DNA from 3 places in the Streptomyces sp. NPDC056169 genome. Region 1 is predicted to be linked to each of the others. Evidence: riboswitches for the same ligand, from Rfam matches in the RefSeq annotation. Region 1 holds a riboswitch; each other region holds the start of a gene.
What was found. A riboswitch is a leader RNA that binds a small molecule or an ion and turns the genes downstream of it on or off. The one in region 1 is predicted to bind cyclic di-AMP.
Positions count from the first base shown of each region.

Region 2: linked by a shared signal. The riboswitch ahead of ACFC0G_RS28565 (peptidoglycan DD-metalloendopeptidase family protein) and the one ahead of ACFC0G_RS23965 (transglycosylase SLT domain-containing protein) in region 1 are both predicted to bind cyclic di-AMP.
Region 3: linked by a shared signal. The riboswitch ahead of ACFC0G_RS12090 (M23 family metallopeptidase) and the one ahead of ACFC0G_RS23965 (transglycosylase SLT domain-containing protein) in region 1 are both predicted to bind cyclic di-AMP.

Region 1 covers NZ_JBHJUO010000014.1:119,756-125,918, forward strand. Annotated here, with positions in the region: gene ACFC0G_RS23955 (phosphocholine-specific phospholipase C) at 1-1,809, shown strand, start outside; gene ACFC0G_RS23960 (hypothetical protein) at 1,858-2,481, opposite strand; cyclic di-AMP (ydaO/yuaA leader) riboswitch at 2,847-3,030, shown strand; gene ACFC0G_RS23965 (transglycosylase SLT domain-containing protein) at 3,036-3,938, shown strand; gene ACFC0G_RS23970 (alpha/beta family hydrolase) at 3,932-5,218, opposite strand; gene ACFC0G_RS23975 (hypothetical protein) at 5,321-5,920, opposite strand; gene ACFC0G_RS23980 (universal stress protein) at 6,053-6,163, opposite strand, start outside.
Region 2 covers NZ_JBHJUO010000018.1:84,462-90,624, forward strand. Annotated here, with positions in the region: gene ACFC0G_RS28560 (tyrosine-protein phosphatase) at 1-777, opposite strand, end outside; cyclic di-AMP (ydaO/yuaA leader) riboswitch at 1,171-1,326, shown strand; gene ACFC0G_RS28565 (peptidoglycan DD-metalloendopeptidase family protein) at 1,331-2,374, shown strand; gene ACFC0G_RS28570 (SGNH/GDSL hydrolase family protein) at 2,525-3,319, shown strand; gene ACFC0G_RS28575 (STM4011 family radical SAM protein) at 3,306-4,172, opposite strand; gene ACFC0G_RS28580 (STM4012 family radical SAM protein) at 4,181-5,527, opposite strand; gene ACFC0G_RS28585 (STM4013/SEN3800 family hydrolase) at 5,524-6,163, opposite strand, start outside.
Region 3 covers NZ_JBHJUO010000006.1:286,379-292,541, reverse strand. Annotated here, with positions in the region: gene ACFC0G_RS12100 (M16 family metallopeptidase) at 1-176, shown strand, start outside; gene ACFC0G_RS12095 (M16 family metallopeptidase) at 203-1,570, shown strand; cyclic di-AMP (ydaO/yuaA leader) riboswitch at 1,771-1,934, shown strand; gene ACFC0G_RS12090 (M23 family metallopeptidase) at 1,947-2,729, shown strand; gene ACFC0G_RS12085 (GntR family transcriptional regulator) at 2,925-3,608, shown strand; gene ACFC0G_RS12080 (HPr family phosphocarrier protein) at 3,794-4,075, opposite strand; gene ACFC0G_RS12075 (GNAT family N-acetyltransferase) at 4,251-6,163, shown strand, end outside.

The DNA of each region.
Region 1 (6,163 bases):
GGCAATCTGCCCGGCGGCTGGGGCATGTTCAACCAGCCCAACTGGGGCGGCCGTCAGTACCCGTGGAAGCTCAGCGACACCCCGCCCGCCGGCGGTGTCGACGGCGAGACCCTCGCGCAGTGCAACGGCGACCTGCCCCACAGCTGGACCTCGCAGCACGCGGCCTGGAACAAGGGCCGCATGGACAACTGGGTCACGGGCGTGGGCAACACCCGGACGCTCGGCCACCTCGACCGCGAGGACATCCCCTTCCATCACTCACTCGCCGACCACTACACGATCTGCGACGCGTACTTCTGCTCGACGCTCAGCGCCACCGGCCCCAACCGGACGTTCCTGTGGAGCGGCAAGATCGACGGCTCCAGCAAGGACGGCGGTGACGAGTCGGGGCTGACCTGGGAGACGTACGCCGAGGCGCTCCAGCGCGCCGGGATGACCTGGAAGGTCTACCAGAACGCCCAGGACAACTACGGCGACAACGGCCTCGCGTACTTCAAGAAGTTCACCGACGCACGCCCCGGCGACCCGCTGTACGACCGGGGCATGGGCTCGGTCCCGAAGGTCACCGGATCGACGCCGGACGACATCGCCGCGGCCATCCGCGCCGACGTCGTGGCCGGCACGCTGCCGCAGGTGTCGTGGGTGGTGGCCAACGAGGCGTTCTCCGAGCACCCGTACGCGCCGCCCGGCGACGGCGCGCACTTCGTCGACCTCGTGTACCGCGCGCTGGCCGCCGACTCCGAGGTCTTCGACTCGACGGTGCTGTTCCTCAACTACGACGAGAACGACGGCTTCTTCGACCACGTGCCGCCGCCGGTCGCCCCGCCGGGGACGCCGGGCGAGTACCTCGACGGCGTACCGATCGGCCTGGGCTTCCGGGTCCCGATGATCGTCATGTCTCCGTGGACCCGGGGCGGTTGGGTGAGCTCCGAGGTCTTCGACCACACCTCCGTCCTCCGCTTCATGGAGACCTGGACGGCGGCTCTCGGCACGCCCGCCACCTGTCCGAACATCAGCGCCTGGCGGCGCCGCGTGACGGGCGACCTGACGAGCGTCTTCGACTTCGCCCACCCCGTGTACGGCGTGCCCGCCGGCCTCCCGTCGACGGCGAAGGTCATCGGGCAGTCCACCTGCGGCCCGCTGCCGAACCCCGCGCCCCAGAACAACGCCCAGCCCGCGCAGGAGTCCGGCACCCGCCCGGCGCGCGCGCTGCCGTACCAGGTGAACGGCAACCTGGACCGGTTCGAGTTCGGGGCCGCCGGCAAGATCCTGGCCTGGTTCTCGATGACGAACCAGGGGACGGAGGCCAAGCAGGCGGCGCACTTCTCGATCCACCCGCACCAGCACCGCGACACGGCGGCCTGGCAGTACACGGTCGACGCGGGCGGCACGGCCTCCGACTACTTCAACATCGGGCTCGGGTCGGGGTCCGGGAAGTACGACATCTCGATGATGGGCCCCAACCGCTTCCTGCGGCGCTTCATCGGCGACGCGTCCAAGGCGGGCAAGGCCGTGGAGGTCGCGGCCCGGTTCGCGCCCGAGGCGGGGACGGGCCGGACGGCCCTCTGGTTCAGGATGACCAACACCTCTGCGGCGCCGGTGACCTTCACGATCCGCTCGAACGCGTACCGCACGGACGGACCGTGGACGTACACGGTCCCGGCGAACTCCAGCCGCGAGGACTTCTTCAACGCGGTGGCCTACAACGGCGGCTGGTACGACTTCACGATCCTCGCCGACATCGACGGGACCTGGTCACGCCGGTACACCGGCCACATCGAGACGGGAGCCCCGAGCGTCACCGGCTGAACCCCCGCACCCGGCAGGTGACGGGCACGGGCGGGGCACCACCGCCCGTCACCGGCCGGAGTGCGCGGCCCGGCGGATCGTCGCGTCGAGGAGGTCCACCGCCTCGGCGGCCGTCCGGCCGGGCGCCCGGTTCCACGGACCGATCAGGTCGTGCCACCCCCGGGACCGGAGCTCGGTCATGATCCAGGCGGCGGCCTCGTTCATGGTGTCCGCGCCGCCGTGGCCGAGGCGGTGGGCGGCGAGGAGCGCGCCGCAGACGCAGCGCGCCCCCCGCGCGTCGCGCAGCTTGTACGGGGCGTTCTGCCAGCCCCACTCGGTGAGCACCAGCCGCGCGTAGCCGAGGTGGACCGAGGGTCGCAGCTCGGGGCGGCCGATCCGGCGCCAGGCATGGAGGCGGTCCGGGAGTACGGCTCCGATCCGGCCCGGGAGTGTGCGCTCGGCGGGGGCGGGCGGCGGCAGCGCGCCGAGCGCATCGGCCACGAGTTGGTCCACGGGCACGGAGAGCAGCGCCCGCCAGTCGGCCGGCGGCGCGGGGGCCGTCGGCTCGGCGACCGTCGGTGCGGGGGCCGTCCAGTCGGTGACGATCCGCTGCCAGGTGGCGCTCTCGAAGAGAGCGGCCGCCTCGCGGTCGAGGGTGTCCGGGCTGAGCGGGGAGGTGGTGGTGGTCGGCATCCGGAGGGCTCCTGGGTCGGGGCCTCCATCATTCAAGAAGAATGTCGGGTTTGCGACTTTTGACCACACCTAGCCCCCCATCAGAGTCCGGCTCGGGCGAACAGCCCACAGAGGCTAATTTCCTCCTATTTACTCACCAACGGAATTACGTCGCATATTCGGACATTGCTCACCGGGTGACGCGGTTCACTTTCCCTCGCCGCCGCCGGGCACCCATTCGGCCGCAGGCCGTACCGCGCACGGAAGTTCACCGGGGTCCGAGTCCGGTCGATCTTGAATTCCTTGAATTCGGAGATCCAATTCCGGGAGCGAACGACCAGCTCCTCTTGTTATCCGTCGCATTACTGGCCTACGGTCACCCCCATTCGAGCGGAACGCCTAATCCTGCCGCCGCCCGAAACACCTCCCTTTCACCCGACGGCAGGAGCGGGGGACCCACGAATTCGCCGGTCCGGAATCCGGAACGGCTCGGGGTGAAGCCGCGTGTGCGCGGCCGGACATCTCCCGTCCGAACCCGACAGCTCACCCCGCAGGCGCCGGAGAGGAATCCCGTCATGCCTGCACACGGTAAGCACCGCCGCCCCCGCCGCCGCACCGTCTCCCGCGGTCTCGCACTCGCCGGAACGGGCGGGGCCGCCCTGGCCCTGCCGCTGGTCATGCCCGCCACGGCCGGCGCCGAGACCGTCTCGGCCGCACCCCGGATCGCCGCCCAGTCCCACGCGGTGCAGTCCTTCGCGGCGCAGCCCGCCACCGCGCGGCCCGCCGCCGTGCCGTCCGCTCCCGTCGCCGCGCGTACGTACACCGTCGTCAGCGGTGACTCGCTTTCCTTGATCGCCCATAAGAAGGGAATTCAGGGCGGCTGGAAGTCGATTTACCGGACCAACAAGTCCGCCGTGGGTGACAATCCGTCACTCATTCACCCCGGTCTCGAACTGACGATTCGTCGGGATTCCGCGAAGGCCGCCCCGGCGCCTGCCACCGTGCAGAAGAAGAAGAGCTCCACCGCGACGGATCGGGCGAGCCGTTCCGAGCGCCGTGCCGCGGCGCCGGCCGCCGCCTCTGGCGCCTCCGCCGCGCAGGCCGTTCCCGCTGCCGCGCCTGCCGTCCAGGCCGCCCCGGCAGCCGCCACCCAGTACGCCGACAACCTCGACGGCTGGATCCGCGCCTCGCTGGACATCATGGCCCAGCACGGCATCCCCGGCTCGTACGACGGAATCCTCCGCAACGTGATGCGCGAGTCCTCCGGCAACCCCCAGGCGATCAACCTCTGGGACTCCAACGCCGTGGCCGGCACCCCCTCGAAGGGTCTGCTCCAGGTGATCCAGCCGACCTTCGACGCCTATCACGTGCCGGGCACGTCCACGGACCTGTTCGACCCGGTCGCCAACATCACGGCCGCCTGCAACTACGCGGCCGACCGCTACGGCTCCATCGACAACGTCAACGGGGCCTACTGACGCCGGAAGTGCTCGGCGAACCAGTCCGTGGCGAGCTCCGCCACCTCCTCCAGGGCGCCCGGCTCCTCGAAGAGATGCGTGGCGCCGGGGACGACGGTCAGCCGGTTCTCGCAGCGCAGCAGGGCCTGGGCCCGTCTGTTGAGGTCCAGGACGAGCGCGTCCCGGCCGCCCACCACGAGGAGGGTCGGGGCGCGCACCCGGGCCAGGTGCTCGCCCGCCAGGTCGGGCCTGCCGCCGCGTGAGACGACGGCGGCGACACCGGAAGAGGGATCGGCCGCCGCCCACAGCGCGGCGGCCGCGCCCGTACTCGCCCCGAAGTATCCGATCGGCAGGTCGCTGCCCCCGGGCTCCCCGGCCAGCCACTCCGTGACGCTCGCCAGCCGGCCGGCGAGCAGCGGGGTGTCGAAGACGTGCGCCCGGTCGGTCGCCTCGCTCTCGGTCAGCAGGTCGAACAGCAGCGTCCCGAGCCCGGCCCGGTTCAGGGCCGCCGCGACCGCGCGGTTGCGCGGGCTGTGCCGGCTGCTGCCGCTCCCGTGGGCGAAGAGGACGACGCCGGTCGCGCCGTCGGGGACGGCGAGCCGTCCCCCGAGGGTGGCTCCGGTCACCGGGATCCGGACGTCCGAGTCCCGCACGACAGGTCCGCGCGCGGCCCGGCTGCGGTCGAGGCAGGCGAGCACCTCCGCGTCGGTCGTCTGCGAGAAGTCCCGGTAGAACTGACCGATCGCGTAGAAGAAGTCGGGCTCGCGGACGCACACGGTCTCGTCGGCCTCGCCGCCGACGCGTGCGGTCCAGCCGCGCGGTGCGACCGGCACCGCCAGGACGATCCGCGCGGCACCCTTGGCACGGACCACCCGGCAGGCGGCCAGGGCCGTGGCGCCCGTCGCGAGCCCGTCGTCGACGACCACGACCGTCCTGCCGTCGAGGGGCACGGGCGGGCGACTTCCCCGGTAACGCTGGGTGCGCTGTTCGAGCTCGACGTGCTCGCGCTCCTCCACGGCCGCGAGATCCCGCTCCCCCACGCCGGTCTCGCGCAGCACGTGCTCGTTGAGGACCCGCACCCCGCCCTCCCCGAGGGCGCCCATCGCGAGCTCCGGCTGCTGCGGCACCCCCAGTTTGCGGACGAGACAGATGTCGAGGGTCGCGTCGAGCGCGTCGGCGACCTGCGCGGCCACCGGTACGCCGCCGCGCGGGAGCCCCAGGACCACGACGTCCTGGCCCTTGAGGTGGCCGAGGCGGGCAGCGAGCTGCCGGCCCGCGTCGGTGCGATCAGTGAAGTCCATGGCCCGCCGCCCTTCCGCACGCGGCCCGGGCGCGGGGCGGAACGCCGTGTCCCGTCCCCTGCCCGTCCCTCCAGGGTAGACGGGTCGCCTCGCCGGGACAGCTCAGCGGGACTGCAGGGCGTCGAGGGCGACGGCCTGGGCTATCGCGAGCCGCCGGTCCAGTTCCGGGTCGGCTATGTCCACGACGTACCGGTCGCGCACTCCGAAGCGCTTCTCGACGGACATGACGTGCCGTCCGGCCTCGGCGAAGTCGAAGTGGTACGGCACGACGAAGGGGAGCAGGTCCGTGAACGGGAGGAACTCCCAGCCTCGCCGCAGGAGCCCCACGGTCCGGTTCCGCTCCTGACCGGTCGACTCCCGCGTCTCCGCCCCGGCCCGGTTCAGGTGCCAGGTGCTGCGCAGCAGGGACGCGCCGAAGTCCTTGCGGAAGCCGCCCAGCCGCGTGCCGGAGGCGCCGTGGACGTCGTAGGTCGCCCCGAGGTCGATGACCTGCCGGGCCCGGAAGGTGAAGAGGACCTGCCGCCGGGACTCGTCGGTGTAGAACGTGACGTGTTCCTTGAGGGCCATCCTCTTCTGGTGGGCGAAGGCGACCAGTTCGGCCTCCTCGCCGTCCGGGCCCATGGTGTGCACCAGGTAGCGGTTGGCCATCAGGGTGACCTTCTGCCGTACCAGGAAGCGGTGCTGCGACTGTGCGAGGCCCATCGGTGGTGCTCCTGCCGGTCCTGGACGGTCCGTCGGTGACCGTCCCGTGGGGATGTGAGCACGATGATCCGATGCGGAAGGGGCACGCCGCTGTCCTCGAAAGTCGTCGGTCGCGAAGACCTTCGGAGCGGTTCAGCCGCGCGGCTCCTCGGAGCCGGCCCGGACGACGGCGACGGGGCACTCGGCGTGGTGCAGCAGCGCCTGGCTGACGGAGCCCAGGAGCAGTCCCGCGAAGCCGCCCCG
Region 2 (6,163 bases), on a different contig from region 1:
CGGGGCCAGCTTGAGCCCCTCGGTCAGGTAGGTCTCCACCGAGCCCCAGGTCGCGTCGATCGTCTCGAACGCGGCCCGCAGGTACTCCACCCGCGCGTCGAAGAGCGGGCTCAGCAGCTCCATCACCTCGGGCGACATCGCGTCCGCGGCGGTGGAGCTGCGGCGCACCTTGTAGCGGCGGTGCGGGTCGTTCGACTTCACGTAGTCGGCCTCGATCGCCTCGCGCTCGACGTCGAGGGCGAGCAGCGTGATCGCGATGGAGAGGCCCGCGCGGTCCTTGCCCGCGGCGCAGTGCATCAGGGCAGGGACGCTCTCCTCCGCCATGGAGTGCAGGATCCGGCTGTGCTCCGAGGTCCGCTCGACGATCATCTTGCGGTACGAGTCGGACATCCGGGCGGCCGCCTTGCCGTCGCCCAGGATCTCCCGCAGCTGGGCGATGTCGCCGTCGCGCACCAGCTTCCAGAACTCCTTGCCGTCGGCCGGGTCGTTGAGCGGTATGTTCACGTTCCGCACGCCGGGGAGCTCGACGTCCGCGCCCTCGACCTTGCGGTCGGCCTCGTTGCGGAAGTCGAAGACGGTGTGCAGGCCGAGCGAGGCGAGGAAGGCGGCGTCCGCCTCGGTGGCGTGGGCGAGGTGGCCGCTGCGGAAGAGGCGCCCGGGTCGCACGGCGCGCCCGTCCGTCGTCGGCAGGCCGCCCACGTCCCGGAAGTTGCGGACCTCGGCCAGCTCGGGTTCGTTCGCTTCGGTGGGCGGGACCTGCGGCAGCTGCTGCGTCACGGATGCTCCTGGGGGTCGACGTTCGGGGGCCCGATGCGAGATCGGTGCCTAGGACAATCATCCAGGTGGGAGGGGGTCTGCGCACCCCCTCGGACGGGAATGGGCGATCTGTCCGAAATGAGGGGTAAGGGGGAACACGCCCTGTTTACAGGTGAGATGGGCCGAGCCGCGTGAGCAGGGTCATAGAAGTGACGGATCGTGGCCGAAGGCCCCCGGCAATTGCCGTACGGAAAAAGGAAATCGAAGGACCGTCATCGACGGAGGGTGACCGGAATTCCGCCCGGAATGCGGCCCGTGTAATGCCGGGGGAAATCTGCGGCTTGTTCGCTCCGACCCCGCTCGTCTAGCGTCACCGTCAATCCGGTCGGACCGCCGAATCCTGCCACCGTCCGGAATCCGCACTCATCCCATGCGTGGCAGGAGCGGGGGACCCAGGAAGTACGCCGGTCCCGCGACACAGGACGGCTCGGGGTGAAGCCGCGCGAGAACGCGGCCGGGCATCTCCAGTCCGAACCCGACAGCTCACCTCGTAGGCGCCGGAGAGGAATTCGCCATGCCCGCGAAGGGTAAGCACCGCCGTACCAGGACCAACCCGCTCACGCGTGGACTCGTCGCCGCCGGTACCGGAGGCGCCGTCGTCGCGCTTCCGCTCCTCGGTGCCACCGGGGCCCACGCCGCCGAGCAGGCCGCCCCGGCCGCCGTCCCCGCCCAGGCCGTCAGCGCCGCCGCCCAGGTGAAGGCGCCCGCCGCCCTCCAGGCCGCGCCGACCGCCGCCGCGAAGGCCGCGCCGAAGACGTACTCCGTCGTCAGCGGCGACTACCTGTCGAAGATCGCCGGCGAGCACCACCTCGCGGGCGGCTGGCAGAAGCTGTACCAGGACAACCGCCAGGTCGTCGGCGAGAACCCCTCGCTGATCCTGCCCGGCATGAAGCTCACCCTCGGCGCCAAGAACACCGCGCACGCCGCCCCCAAGCACGTCGCCCCGAAGAGCGCCGCGCCCAAGGCCGCCGCCGAGAGCACGCAGAGCTCCGAGAAGAACGGCGACACCTCGCGCGCCTCGCGCAGCAGCCAGCGCTCCGCCGCCCCGGCCGCCGCCTCCGCCGAGTCGCAGAGCTCGCAGTCCTCGCAGTCCTCGCAGACGTCTCAGTCGTCTCAGTCGTCTCAGTCGGCGGGTGCCGATACCTCCGCGTCCGGCTGGGTCACGCCCGTCGCCGGCGGCGGCTTCTCCACCCCGTACCGCGCCTCCGGCTCCATGTGGTCCTCCGGCTACCACACCGGTGTCGACTTCATCGCCTCCTCCGGCACCACCGTCCGCGCCGTCGGCGCCGGCACGGTCGTCTCCGCCGGCTGGAGCGGCGCCTACGGCAACGAGGTCGTCATCCAGCACGCCGACGGCAACTACTCGCAGTACGCCCACCTCTCCTCCCTCTCCGTCTCGTCCGGCCAGACCGTCAGCGGCGGCCAGCAGATCGGCCTCTCCGGCTCGACCGGCAACTCCACCGGCCCGCACCTGCACTTCGAGATCCGTACCTCCCCGAACTACGGCTCCGACGTCGACCCGCTGGCCTACCTGCGCCAGCACGGCGTCTCCGTCTGACACGCACGCTCCCCGGCGGCCCGGCACACCTGTGCCGGGCCGCCGGCGTATTCCGGCTTGGGAGAATCTTTATCGGTGGCATATGTCACCCGACGTCAACCCTTCCTTACGGTCGCGTAGGTCACATCCGAAAGGGAAGGATGTGCTCCCGTGGCAGACGATTCGAGATCAAGAGACAAGAACGCATTCGGGTCGTACGCGGCGATCGGTGACAGCTTCACCGAGGGTGTCGGAGACCCCGGACCCGACGGGACGTACGTCGGCTGGGCGGACCGCTTCGCGGTCCTGCTCGCCGACGAGCTGCCGGAGCACGACGACTTCCGCTACGCCAACCTGGCCGTACGCGGGCGACTGCTCGACCAGATCGTGGCGGAACAGGTCCCCCGGGCGAAGGAACTCGCCCCCGACCTGGTGACCTTCTGTGCCGGCGGCAACGACATCATCCGGCCCGGCACGGACCCCGACGACGTGGCCGAGCGCTTCGAGCGCGCCGTCGCGGACCTGACCTCCGCCGTCGGCACGGTCATGGTGACCACCGGCTTCGACACCCGCGACATCCCCGTGCTCCGGCATCTGCGCGGGAAGATCGCCACGTACACCGCCCACGTCCGGTCCATCGCGGACCGCTACGACTGCCCGGTCCTCGACCTGTGGTCCCTCAAGTCCGTGCAGGACCGGCGGGCCTGGGACGACGACCGGCTGCACCTCTCGCCCGACGGCCACACCCGCGTCGCCCTGCGCGCCGCCCAGGTCCTCGGCCTGCCGGTGCCCGCCGACCCGGACCAGGCGTGGCCGCCGCGCCCCCCGCGCGGCACGCTGGAGGTGCGCCGCGACGACATCCACTGGGCCAAGGAGTACCTCGTGCCCTGGATCGGGCGCAGGCTGCGCGGCGAGAGCTCGGGCGACCACGTCGAGGCCAAGCGCCCCGACCTCATGCCTCTCTGAGCAGCGACGGGCCGCCGGCCGGGATCCGCTCCAGGACCCCGCCGGCGAACACGTCGTACAGCGGCAGCGTCTCCAGGTGGACGTAGCCGATGTGACAGTCGCAGACGCCGAGGGGGCAGGCCCGGGGACGCAGGGCGGCGCGGTACGAACCGTCGTACAGATTGCCCAGCTCCGCCTTGACGAAGTGGCAGCGCCGTACCGTCCCCTCGCCGTCCACCGAGATCACCGACTCGCCCGTACGGCACGGCAGCCCCGCCGAGCGGTGCGGCCGTCTGCTGTAAGGGAAGAGCGGATCGATCCCCGTCCACTCCTCGGCCTCCGCGTCCGTGTACGTGTGCCCCTCGGCCGCGTTCACCCAGAGGTAGACGTGCGGCGGCAGGTCGGCGCGCAGCCGGCGGGCGTCGTCCCGGTGCTCGGGCAGGCCGACCACACCGACGCTGAACCGGATGCCCCCGTCCGTCAGCTCGCGGCACTTGCCGAGGAAACGCTCGTACGGCGTCTGGCCCGGGTGGTACGTGCACCACAGGGCGACGCTCGCCGGGTCCGCCTCCGCCAGCCAGTCCGTCCGGCAGCTCAGATTCGTCTGGATCGCCACCCGCTCGACGTGCGGCAGTCGCGACAGGTCGACGAGCGCCCGCCGGTACCAGGAGCGCACGAGACCCTCGCCCCACGGGGTGAAGAGGATCCGTAGCCGGTCGCCGGTCTGCCCGGCGGCCCACCCGGTGAACCGGTCGAGCGCGGCCCGGTCCGCGCGCAGCTGCTCGCGGCTGTCCCGGCGCTTGGCGAAGGGACAGTAGGGGCAGTCGAAGTCGCAGGAGGCGAGCGGGCCGCGGTAGAGCAGCGTCAGATCCATGCCCGCCCCTACTTCGGCTCGTACGCGGCCATGGCGGCCCGCACGTCGGGCGAGAACAGCTCCGGGCCGAGCCCGTCCGAGTACGCGAGCCCCTCAGGCGAGAGCCGGAGCAGCCCCGCGGGGGCGTCCGCGTCGAGCCAGCCGAGGGCCTCGAACCGGGCCAGCTCCACGGGGAAGTCCGTGAACGGCGAGGAGCCGAACCGCTCCTCGTAGCCGGTGACCGGCATGCCCTCCGCCTGGAGCAGCGACTGGAGCAGATGGCGGCGGCGGGCCTCCTCCGCGTCGACCCACCGGCCCACCTCGACGCGCGAGAAGTCCTCGGTCTCCGTGTAGGCGTCGATGATCGAGCGGATCTCGCGCATGTCGACGGCGTAGTCGAAGGAGTAGTGCAGCGCCGACGTGTACGAGCGGGCGCCGCAGCCCAGACCGATCATCCCGTCCGTCTGGCAGGCGTAGTCGTCCGGGCCGAGGGGAGCGGCGTCCGTCCGCCGGAACATCCGCATCGACACCTGCTCGTACCCCTGCGCGCGGAGGTGGTCCCGGCCGTACCGGTAGAGGCGCAGCCGCCGCTCGTCCCACTCGCGGTCGGCGTCGGGGGAGATCCGGCCGAGGCCGGTGAGCGGGCGCACGTACAGCGGGTAGAGGTACAGCTCCTCGGGCTGCCAGGCGAGCGCCGCGTCGAGCGAGGAGCGCCAGGACTGCTCGGTCTGTCCGTCGATCCCGTAGATGAGGTCGATGTTGAGGACGGGCACGCCGGTGTCCCGGATCCGGCCGAGGGCGGCCTCGACGTCCGCGCGCCGCTGCGGCCGGACCGCCGCCCGGGCCTCCGCCTCCACGAAGCTCTGCACCCCGATGCTGAGACGGGTCGCGCCCCGCTCGGCGAGGACCGCGAGCCGGTCGGCGGTCGCGGTCGCGGGGGAGGTCTCGACGGAGAGCGGCACCGCCCGCAGGTCGACCCCCATCCGCTTCTCGGCGATGTCGCACAGCCGCTCCAGCTCGCCGGCGGTGAGGAAGGTGGGCGTGCCACCGCCGAACGCGGCCGTCGCGAACCGCACCGGAGCGCCGTCCCCCCGGGGGTCGCCGAGCGCCTCGCGGACCGCCGTGGCCTGGCGGTCGAGGGCGTCGAGATAGCGGGTGGTCAGCTCGTCGGGCGCGCCGATGCGGGTGAAGAGGTTGCAGAAACCGCAGCGGACCTCGCAGAACGGTATGTGCGCGTAGAGGGAGAGCGCGTCCTTCGGCTCCGCCTCCCAGAGGGCGCCGAGGGAGGGCCGGTCGGGGAGCGCGCGGTACGCCGTCTTGTGCGGATACGCGTAGACGTAGCTGCGGTACGGGTGGGGGGTGGTGGTCTCGCTCATGCCGTCGCCTCCAGCGCGGGGCCGTCCAGGACGAACTGCGCGTACGGCACGGTCCACACGACCTCGTGGCCGAGCCGGTGGCCGGTGTGGCCGTCCTCCCCGTACGCGGTGCCGTGGTCCGAGCAGACGATCGCGAAGCAGGGGCGCCGGCTGCTCATCGCGGCGAAGAGCCGTCCGATGTGCCGGTCGACGTATTCGAGGGCCGCCGCGTGGGTGGCCCGGGAGTCCCCGGCCTCGCGGGTCGCCCCCGGCAGATGGAACCAGTTGGGCTGGTGCAGCGCGGACACGTTGACGAAGAGGAAGAGCCGCCGTTCGCGGGGGAGCGCGGCGACGACCTCCTCGGCGCGGTCCACCTGGGACGCGAAGGACGTCGGGGACGCGACGCCGAAGGACGGCTCCCAGTGACTCTCCTGGAACAGGCCGGGGAGGACGGAACCGAGCGGCGGCTGCTTGTTGAAGAAGCCCACCCCGCCGACGCAGACCGTCCGGTAGCCCTCGCCCGCGAGCCCCGAGACGAGGTCCGGGGTGTCGTGGACGTACGTGCCGTCGGCGGTCGACTCGCTGCCCGCGAACCGGGCCGCGAAGAGGCGGGGATGCGGCCCGGGAGCGGCCGGGGTCGGCAGGAAGCCCGCGAAG
Region 3 (6,163 bases), on a different contig from region 1:
ACCCGCAGCTCGCCCTCACCGCCGTCGACCGGGTCCTCGACATCACCGCGGAGGAGGTGCAGGCGGCCGCCAAGGCCCGGCTGCGCCCCGACAACCGCGCGGTGCTCGTCTACGAGCCGGTGGCCACCGAACAGAGCGAGAGCGACAGCGACGAGGAAGAGGGAGCGGACCAGTGACCGACGCTGCCGTGTCTTTGACGAGCATGGACTTCCACCCGCAGCCCGAGCCGGGCGTCGCCCGGCCCTGGGCCTTCCCGGCCCCGGACCGCGGCTCCCTGGCCAACGGTCTGACGGTGCTGACCAGCCACCGCCCCGGCCAGCAGGTCGTGGCCGTGGAGATCTTCCTGCCGGCCCCGCTGGACGCCGAGCCGGCCGGTCTCGACGGCGTCGCCACGATCATGGCCCGCGCGCTCTCCGAGGGCACGGACCAGCGTGGCGCCGAGGAGTTCGCGGCCGAGCTGGAGCGCTGCGGCGCCACGCTCGACGCGCACGCGGACCACCCGGGCGTACGGGTCTCCCTGGAGGTGCCGGTCTCCCGGCTGCCCAAGGCGCTCGGGCTGCTCTCCGAGGCGCTGATCGCCCCGGCCTTCCTGGACACCGAGATCGAGCGCCTCGTGCGCAACCGCCTCGACGAGATCCCGCACGAGACGGCCAACCCGAGCCGCCGCGCAGCCAAGCAGCTCTCCAAGGAGCTCTTCCCGGCCGCGGCCCGGATGTCCCGGCCGCGTCAGGGCACGGAGGAGACGGTCGCCGCGATCGACGCCGCCGCGGTCCGCGCCTTCTACGAGGCGTACGTCCGCCCCGGCACGGCCACCGCCGTGGTGGTGGGCGACCTGACGGGCGTCGACCTGGAGAAGGTCCTCGCCGAGACGCTGGGCGCCTGGACGGGCGAGCCGGCCGAGGCGCTGCCGATGCCGCCGATCACCGCCGACGACACCGGACGGGTCGTCATCGTCGACCGTCCGGGCGCGGTCCAGACCCAGTTGCTGATCGGCCGGATCGGTCCGGACCGCCACGACAGCGTCTGGGCGGCCCAGGTCCTCGGCACGTACTGCCTCGGCGGCACGCTGACCTCGCGGCTCGACCGGGTCCTGCGCGAGGAGAGGGGCTACACGTACGGCGTGCGGGCCTTCGGCCAGGTGCTCCGCTCGGACGCCGAGGGGAACGGCGCCTCGATGCTCGCCATCAGCGGCTCGGTGGACACCCCCAACACCGGCCCGGCACTTGACGACCTGTGGAAGGTGCTCCGGACCCTCGCGGCGGAGGGCCTCACCGACGCCGAGCGCGAGACTGCCGTGCAGAACCTGGTGGGCGTGGCGCCGCTCAAGTACGAGACGGCCGCCTCGGTCGCCGCGACGCTCGCCGACCAGGTCGAGCAGCACCTCCCGGACGGCTACCAGGCCCAGTTGTACGCGCGGCTCGCCGAGACGGGCACGGTCGAGGCGACCGCCGCCGTGGTCAACGCCTTCCCGGTGGACCGGCTCGTCACCGTGCTCGTGGGCGACGCGGCGGAGATCGCGGAGCCGGTGCGTGCGCTCGGCATCGGTGAAGTCACCGTCGTGACCGGCTGATCGCCCGCGCCGATCACCGGCGGAAGGCCTCGACGTCCCGCTTTCGCCGAGGCCTTCCGTTTTGTCCGGATTGGGGGCAAGGGTGACCGTCTGCCCTGTGGCATGTCTTACAAACAGGCGTGTCTGTTTGGTGATTGAAAGACGATCCGCATAGCGTCGGTCCGGCTGTTCGTCAGTGCACGTGCCGCAGTCGCGGCAGCGGACAGTCATCGCCGAGTCCCCGTCAGGCGCGAGCCTGGGGAGCCGGGGACCCACACAGTCCCTGGGGTGAATCGGGCGCCTTCGCCATGTGCGGAGGGGCTCGTAGGAGACCTTCCTGCTCCGAACCCGTCAGCTAACCCGGTAGGCGAGAAGGAAGGAAAGGATCAGCCCCTACATGGCGTTCACCCGTGCCACCGGGAAGCATCGTGGTCCGAGCCGGATGGCGCGCCGCAGCGTGGGCATCGCCGGCGTAGCGACGCTCGCCACCACCGGCGTCATCGGAACCTTCGCCTCCCCGGCGCTCGCCGCCGACACGGACAACCGCTCCGTCGAGGACACCGGCCTCACGCAGGTGATCACCGAGGACTCGCTCGCGGACCGGATCGACGCCCAGGCCGCCGCCCAGGAGCAGGAGGCCTTCGAGGCCATCGCCAAGGCGAAGGCCCAGGCCGAGGCTCGTGCCGAGGCGAAGCGCAAGGCCGAGGCCCGCGCCAAGGAAGTCCGCGAGGACCGCGAGCGCGCCGCCCGCGAGGCCGAGCGCCGCCGCCTCAACTCCTTCCAGCTCCCCGTGGCCGGCTCGTACGTCACCACCGGGTACAAGACCGGCGGCTCGCTCTGGTCCTCCGGCAGCCACTCCGGCATCGACTTCCACGCCTCCTACGGCAGCTCGGTCGTCTCCGTCGGCTCCGGCACCGTCGTCGAGGCCGGCTGGGGCGGCGCGTACGGCAACAACATCGTCATCCAGATGAACGACGGCACGTACACCCAGTACGGTCACCTCTCGTCCATCGGGGTCTACGTCGGCCAGACCGTCGAGCCGGGCCAGCAGATAGGCATCTCGGGCTCGTCCGGCAACTCGACCGGCCCGCACCTCCACTTCGAGGCGCGGACGAGCTCCGAGTACGGCTCCGACCTGAACCCCATCTCGTACCTCCGCGCCCGCGGCGTCAGCCTCTGACACCCGGCGGATCGCGTCGCAAAAGCCCCGGCTCGTACTGAGCCGGGGCTTTTCGCTGCCCGAAACATATCGCCGGATTCCATGGGGCCATCGGAAATTCCGGCCTGCTGCAATAGAGTCGCAGGACACTTGCGGAACAGACGCAGAACAGGCGTCGCTCGAATTGTCTCTCGCGGATCAAGGCGGAGGTCGGACATGCGCGTTCCCGCGCAATCGGTATGCACGGCGATCCGGGACGACATCGTCTCCGGTGTCTTCGAGCGGGGCGCGCGGCTGACCGAGGAGCAGCTCGCGCGACGCTACGGGGTCTCCCGCGTCCCGGTCCGCGAGGCCCTGCGCACCCTGGAGTCCGAGGGCTTCGTCGTCACCCGCCGCCACGCCGGCGCCCATGTCGCCGAGCCCACGGAGCAGGAGGCGGCCGATCTGCTCGACATGCGGGCCCTGCTCGAACCCCTGGGCGCCGCCCGCGCCGCGCAGCGCCGCACCGAGGCACACCTGAAGGTGTTGCGCGGCCTGGTCAGACTGGGTCAGGAGCGGGCCAGGCGCGGCCAGGGCGAGGACCTGCGCTCACTCGGCGGCTGGTTCCACGAGACGCTCGCGCAGGCCTCCGGCAGTCCGGCCCTGACGGCGCTGCTCACCCAGCTGCGGCACAAGATCGCCTGGATGTACGCGGTCGACCAGCCCGCCCACGCCGTGGAGGCCTGGTCCGAGCACGGCGCCATCGTGGACGCGGTCGCGCGGGGCGACGCCGAGCGGGCCAGGGCGCTGACCGCGCTGCACGCGGAGCGCTCGCTGGGGCTGCACCGGCTCAAAAAGCCGGAGCGCGGGCGCGTGAGGGTTTCGCAACATGTCGTCAACACGGCGAGCGGCCGGAATTAACATGCGCACCGTATACAAAGAAGAGAAATTCGCTGGAGCCGAATTGTGCTGCCTGAAAACATCGGCATCGGAAGGCTCCAGAGGATTCCGGAAGGTTCCGTGAGTTTCCGTAAGTTTCGGAAAAGCGAAAACCGCGGCTGCCGGAATTCCGGCGGCCGCGGTCTCGTCGTACGGGAAAGGCGGGGTCAGACGGTCTCGGGGAGCTCGTCGAGCCCCTCGGCGACCAGCTTCGCGAGACGGTCCAGCGCGGCCTCGGCGCCGTCGGCGTCCGAAGCGAGGGTGATCTCCTCGCCGCCCTGCGCGCCCAGGCCGAGCACCGCGAGCATCGAGGCGGCGTTCACGGGGTTGCCGTCGGACTTGGCGATCGTCACCGGAACGCCGGAAGCCGTGGCGGCACGGACGAAGATGGACGCGGGGCGGGCGTGGAGGCCCTCGGCCCAGCCGACGTTGACGCGGCGCTCAGCCATGGTGTTGCCCTTCAAGTCTCAAGCGGGTTGTCTAGACCAGTCTCTCACGGGACGCGCGGTGCTCGTGCCGACCTTCGGCCCGGATCGGACCGCCTTTCGGTCCTCCCCACCTTGCACGGCACGCCCCTGCCGCGCGACCGGTGCCGGTGTCGTACACCGGCCGTAGGCTGGCCCCATGCAGAGCGCGTCGGAGCAGTCGGAAGCGGCGGATCGACCGGCATCACCGGAGCACGCCTATCCCGATCACTGGGAGGCCGACGTGGTGCTCCGGGACGGCGGCACCGCGCGCATCAGGCCCATCACCGCCGATGACGCCGACCGGCTGGTCAGCTTCTACGAGCAGGTGTCGGACGAGTCGAAGTACTACCGCTTCTTCGCGCCCTACCCCCGGCTCTCCGCCAAGGACGTCCACCGGTTCACCCATCACGACTTCGTCGACCGGGTGGGTCTCGCCGCGACCGTGGGCGGGGAGTTCATCGCCACCGTCCGCTACGACCGCATCGACGACCGGGGCATGCCTGCCTCGGGACCGGCCGACGAGGCCGAGGTCGCCTTCCTCGTCCAGGACGCGCACCAGGGGCGCGGAGTCGCCTCCGCCCTCCTCGAACACATCGCGGCGGTCGCGCGCGAGCGGGACATCCGGCGCTTCGCCGCGGAGGTGCTCCCCGCCAACAACAAGATGATCAAGGTCTTCACCGACGCGGGCTACACCCAGAAGCGGAGCTTCGAGGACGGCTCCGTACGGCTCCACCTCGACCTCGAACCGACCGTCCGCTCCCTCGCCGTCCAGCGCGCGCGGGAGCAGCGGGCGGAGGCGCGATCAGTCCAGCGGCTCCTCACCCCCCGGTCCGTCGTCGTCGTCGGCGCCGGGCGCGCACCCGGCGGCGTCGGCCGGACCGTCCTCCGCAACCTCCTCGGCGCCGGCTTCACCGGCCGCGTCCACGCGGTGAACGCCGCGCTCACCGACGGGCCCGCCGAGCTCGACGGCATCCCCGCCCACCCCTCCGTCGGCGCCATCGGCGAACCGGTGGACCTGGCGATCGTCGCGGTCCCCGCCGAGCGGGTGCCGGAGGTCGTCGCCGACTGCGGCGAGCACGGGGTGCGGGGCCTCGTCGTCCTCTCCGCCGGGTACGCGGAGAGCGGCCCGGCCGGCCGGGAGCGGCAGCGCCAGCTCGTACGGCAGGCCCGCTCGTACGGGATGCGGATCATCGGGCCCAACGCCTTCGGGATCATCAACACCTCCGAGGACGTCCGGCTCAACGCCTCGCTCGCCCCCCACATGCCGGCCGCCGGGCGGATCGGGCTCTTCACCCAGTCCGGCGCGATCGGGATCGCGCTCCTCGCCGGGCTCCACCGGCACGGCGCGGGGCTCTCCTCCTTCATCTCGGCCGGCAACCGCGCCGACGTCTCCGGCAACGACTTCCTCCAGCACTGGTACGACGACCCGGGGACGGACGTCGTCCTCCTCTATCTGGAGTCGATCGGCAACCCCCGGAAGTTCACCCGGCTGGCCCGCCGCACCGCCGCGGTCAAACCCGTCGTGGTCGTCAAGGGCGCCCGGCACAGCGGCAGCGCGCCGCCCGGCCACCGGGTGCCCGTCACCCGCATCCCGCACGCCACGGTCTCCGCGCTGCTGCGCCAGGCCGGGGTGATCCGCGTCGACACGGTCACCGAACTCGTGGACGCCGGACTGCTCCTCGCCGCCCAGCCGCTGCCGGCCGGGCCCAGGGTCGCGATCCTCGGCAACTCCGAGTCGCTCGGCCTCCTCACGTACGACGCGTGCCTGACCGAGGGGCTGCGTCCGCTGCGGCCGCTCGACCTGACGACCGCGGCGGGCCCGACGGACTTCCGGGACGCGCTGGCGGCGGCGCTCGCGGACGAGACGTCCGACGCGGTCGTGGTGACCGCGATCCCGTGGGTCGGGGAGAACGGTGCCACCGAGTCCGGCGACGGGGAGGTCCTCGCGGCCTCCCTGCGCGAGGCCGTCGCGTCCGTCCCCGCCCCGGCGAAGCCCGTCGTCGTCGTCCACGTCGAGATGGGCGGCCTCGCGGAGGCCCTCGCGGTCGCGACGAGCACCCGGCCGGCGCC